Regions from separate parts of the Pseudomonas sp. H11T01 genome, predicted to be linked through region 1. Evidence: predicted binding sites of a transcription regulator. Region 1 holds the regulator's gene; the other holds the start of a gene.
What was found. Region 1 encodes sigma-54, which starts transcription at its own class of promoters, with help from an activator protein. Its sites were predicted from a motif close to ANTGGCATNNANNTTGCTNT; they were not measured.
Positions count from the first base shown of each region.

Region 2: a site for sigma-54 is predicted at 1,151-1,170, ahead of nirB (nitrite reductase large subunit NirB). Genes of this name have one in related genera too.

Region 1 covers NZ_JBLYED010000019.1:75,273-77,477, forward strand. The annotation lists gene ptsN (PTS IIA-like nitrogen regulatory protein PtsN) at 1-14, opposite strand, end outside; gene hpf (ribosome hibernation-promoting factor, HPF/YfiA family) at 27-335, opposite strand; gene ACN1C3_RS23350 (RNA polymerase factor sigma-54) at 453-1,946, opposite strand; gene lptB (LPS export ABC transporter ATP-binding protein) at 2,130-2,205, opposite strand, start outside.
Region 2 covers NZ_JBLYED010000006.1:190,365-192,569, reverse strand. The annotation lists gene nirB (nitrite reductase large subunit NirB) at 1-906, opposite strand, end outside; gene ACN1C3_RS10340 (hypothetical protein) at 2,175-2,205, shown strand, end outside.

The sequences.
Region 1 (2,205 bases):
TCAAGTCGGATCATGGGTTGGGAGTGTTAACGACCTGTTGCGCCCTGGAGGACACTTTGGGTCTTTTCCTTATGCTTTTTGAGTTGGCGATCCAGCTTGTCGGTGAGTGCGTCGATCGCCGCATACATGTCTTCATGCTCGGCGTTGGCGACCACTTCATTGCCGGGGATATGCAAGGTAGCTTCGATTTTCTGCTTCAGCTTCTCGACCGTCATCGTGACTTGCACGTTAGTGATCTTGTCGAAATGCCTTTCCAATCGCTCAAGCTTTTCGCCGATGTAGGCGCGCAGAGGTTCGGTCACTTCCAGTTGGTGTCCACTGATGTTGACTTGCATACAGCTTCTCCTTCGTTGCCAGTGCATAAGGCGGCAGGCTGGTTTGCCTGCCACTAGGCTGTGTCCGAAAACTTTCTGGGTTTTCAAACACACCCTGGAACGCTGTGGCGTGGCCCGTTACATCAACCGCTTGCGTTCGCTCGAAGGCGCGATTCCAAGGGATTCGCGGTACTTGGCGACGGTGCGGCGGGCTACCTGAATGCCTTGTGCCTCCAGTAAACCAGCGATCTTGCTGTCACTCAACGGCTTTTTCTGATTTTCCGCGGCAACCAGTTTTTTGATGATCGCGCGGATCGCCGTGGACGAGCATTCACCGCCTTCAGAGGTACTTACGTGGCTGGAGAAAAAGTATTTCAGTTCGTAGATACCGCGCGGGGTATGCATGAATTTTTGCGTGGTGACCCGCGAAATCGTCGACTCGTGCATGCCGACCGCCTCGGCGATGTCATGCAGCACCAGCGGTTTCATCGCCTCATCGCCGTACTCGAGAAAGCCGCGCTGATGCTCGACGATCTGGGTGGCAACTTTCATCAGGGTTTCGTTGCGACTTTGCAGGCTCTTGATGAACCAGCGGGCTTCCTGCAACTGGTTGCGCATGAAGGTGTTGTCGGCGCTGGTGTCGGCGCGACGCACGAAACCGGCGTACTGCGGGTTGACCCGCAGGCGTGGCACGGATTCCTGATTAAGCTCTACCAGCCAGCGTTCGTTGTCCTTGCGCACGATCACGTCAGGGACGACGTATTCGGCTTCACTGGACTCGATTTGCGAGCCCGGGCGCGGGTTGAGGCTTTGCACCAGCTCGATGATCTGGCGCAGCTCGTCTTCCTTAAGCTTCATGCGGCGCATCAGCTGACTGTAGTCGCGGCTACCGAGCAGGTCGATGAAGTCGATGACCAGGCGTTTTGCCTCAGTCAGCCAAGGTGTTTTGGCTGGCAATTGGCGCAGTTGCAGCAACAGGCACTCGCCCAGGTTGCGCGCACCGATGCCGGCCGGCTCGAATTGTTGGATGCGATGCAGGACGGCTTCAATCTCGTCTAGTTCGATGTCCAGTTCCGGGTCGAAGGCTTCAAGGATTTCCTCGAGGGTCTCGTCCAGGTAGCCCTGATTGTTGATGCAGTCGATCAGGGTTACGGCGATCAGGCGATCGGTGTCGGACATAGGCGCGAGGTTGAGTTGCCAGAGCAAATGGCTCTGCAGGCTCTCACCAGCCGATGTGCGGGTGGTGAAGTCCCACTCGTCGTCATCGTTGCTCGGCAGGCTGCTGGCGCTGGTCTGGTAGACATCTTCCCAGGCAGTGTCGACCGGCAGTTCGTTAGGGATACGCTCGTTCCAGTCGCCTTCCTCGAGGTTATCCACTGTCGGGGCGGATTCCTGGTAGGAAGGTTCCTGAACATCTGCGTTGGGTTTCTGCTCGACGTTGTCGGCCAGAGGGTCGGTGTTATCGAAGTCGTCGCCCTCTTCCTGGCGTTCGAGCATCGGATTGGACTCCAGTGCCTCCTGAATTTCCTGTTGCAGGTCCAGGGTCGACAATTGGAGCAGGCGGATGGCCTGTTGCAGCTGCGGTGTCATCGTCAGCTGCTGGCCCATTCTCAAGACTAGCGATGGTTTCATGGCAGGGGCTTAACACCTTATTCGCCGGCGCGCATGCGCCATCCACTACAGGGCGCCGAAGCGCCAAACATAAGCAAATTATATGCCTGAAACTGGAGTGTTTGCCTAGAGCGCTGTAACAATAAAATTTTAAAGGATCTTATTGCTACCGACGCTCTGGCGACTAGCCAGGCACCTCAACGCTTACAGGCGGAACTCATGGCCCAGATACACTTCCTTGACCAGTTCGTTGGCCAGGATGGTTTCTGAATCGCCTTCG
Region 2 (2,205 bases), on a different contig from region 1:
GTAGCCCGGTGCGACCAGGCCAAAGATGCTGCCGTTCCAGGAAGCGCACTCGCCGATGGCGAAGATGTCGGGGTCGCTGGTGCGGCAATGATTGTCGACCACCAGACCGCCACGGGTTGCCACCTCCAGCCCGGCGCTGCGGCCAATCGCGTCCTGCGGACGGATACCGGCGGAGAACACGATCAGATCGGTTTCAAGGAACTCGCCACCGTTGAAGTTCATGCGGTAGGCATACTCTTCACCGATGACAATCTCTTGTGTTGCTCGCGAAAGGTGTACGCCAACACCCAAGGCCTCGATCCGTGCCCGCAGCGCCTCACCGCCACTGGCGTCCAGTTGCACCGGCATCAGCTGCGGGGCGAACTCGACGACATGGGCTTCCAGCCCCAGAGACTTGAGCGCATTGGCGGCTTCAAGGCCGAGCAACCCACCGCCGACCACCACGCCGCGTCGGGCATTAGTGGCGGCTTCGCGGATTGCGTCGAGGTCGTCCAGAGTGCGGTAAACCAACCGTGAGCGGCCCTCGGCGCCGGGGATTGGCGGCACAAAGGGATAGGAGCCGGTGGCCAACACTAGACGGTCGTAAGCCTGGCGTCCGGCGCTGGTGACCACTTCCTTATGCTCGCGGTCGATTTCCAGTACCTGCACCCCGAGGTGCAACTGCACGCCATGGCGGGCGTACAGATCAGCCTCGCCAAGGGCAAGGGACTCGGCATCACGGCCGCCGAAATATTCGGAGAGGTGCACGCGGTCATAGGCACGCTGGCGCTCCTCACCGAACACATGCACGTGATAGTGGGCGAGGGCTCCGTGCTCGATCAGTTGCTCGACACAATGGTGGCCGACCATGCCGTTGCCGATGACGACCAGTGTTTCGCTTTTGATCGGGGTGACGATAGCGTTCATAGCCTTTCCTCAGTCGAAGCCGCGCCTTGGCATGGCCAGAAAAAAACCAAAAAAAAACGCCTGGAGCCGTCTAGCAGCTCCAGGCGCCTTTGCCTGGTATTCATGGATGTCTGGTGGGTGATTAACCGAGGCCGCGTTGCCTGGTTCACCTGTCCCGTGCCTCTGGAGGCTGATGGTCGGCGATGACCACGTGGGACGTCCGCCAAAGAGTTCGGCGGGAATATCAGTACATGTTTATCAGAGCTAAGCAGATTTCATGCCAGTCTCGGCGGAGCCTGTTTCGATCCCGGGAAACGGCCAGTGGGCGGGCGGGTAAAGCGCTACAACGTGGGTTTGTTCAGAGACATTTGACTGCGTTCGTCAGCTTCGCCTGGTCATTTGTTACAGCGGCGAATTGAACCAGAAGGGTGCGGATACGTTTGCCGGTGTCTTTTTTGGGGCAAGCCGATGGCGAGCTGTAGATACCGTTTTAACCCTCACCTGTCTCTCACGGCTGTACCCAGATCCACTGTGGGAGCTGGCTTGCCTGCGAAGGCGGCCTGGCAGCCGGCCTATCTCTCACGGGTGTACATATCCATTTCTGCGGTAACGGCCACTTAGGGTTTCGCTTTTACAGCGAGGCACTTTTGTCAACGAACGCCACAAAAGTTCCCAAAAAGGCTTGCCCCAAGCGTACGGCACCTCGCCTAGGCTCGGCGTTCCCTCGCTCCGGCATTCATCAGGGGGCATCGCCTCCGGTCGGCTTCGCTTCGACCTCCTCTCGATGTGTTCGACTTCGTCGAACGGCGCTTCGCGCCTACCCCCTGATGAACGCCTCCACTCGGCCTTCCGAAGGGGCGGGTGGATCAAGATCAAAAGCTGCAGGCGAGCTAACGCTCGGCCTGTTGAGTGGTGAAGGAGTATTCGATCTGAGCTGCCGAAGGTTCGGGCCGCGTTCGGACGATCTTTTGGGGTCCGACGCCGCACGTCTTACGCCTGTCTCGGAAATCCCGTCACATCAACACCTTGCATCGTTCTGAGGACGAAGCTTATAGTCCGCCGGTCGCCCATATGGCGACCGGGTTTGGCGACCTGGTAGTGGTATGCAAAAGCTGTCTGCTTGCTTGCAGGCGCTTGTGCACCCGCAAGGCTGCTTTATGGCAGCTGTGCGCGGGAGACCTTCGGGTCTGCCGGTCTCCACTCCGGTTCGCCAACCTGCGTACAGCTGCCACCCTTTCGTTTGGCGACGATTGAGCGGTAGCTCTCTTCAATTTAGTGGAGCTTTACCCATGAACCGATACATGCCCATCACCGGAGTCG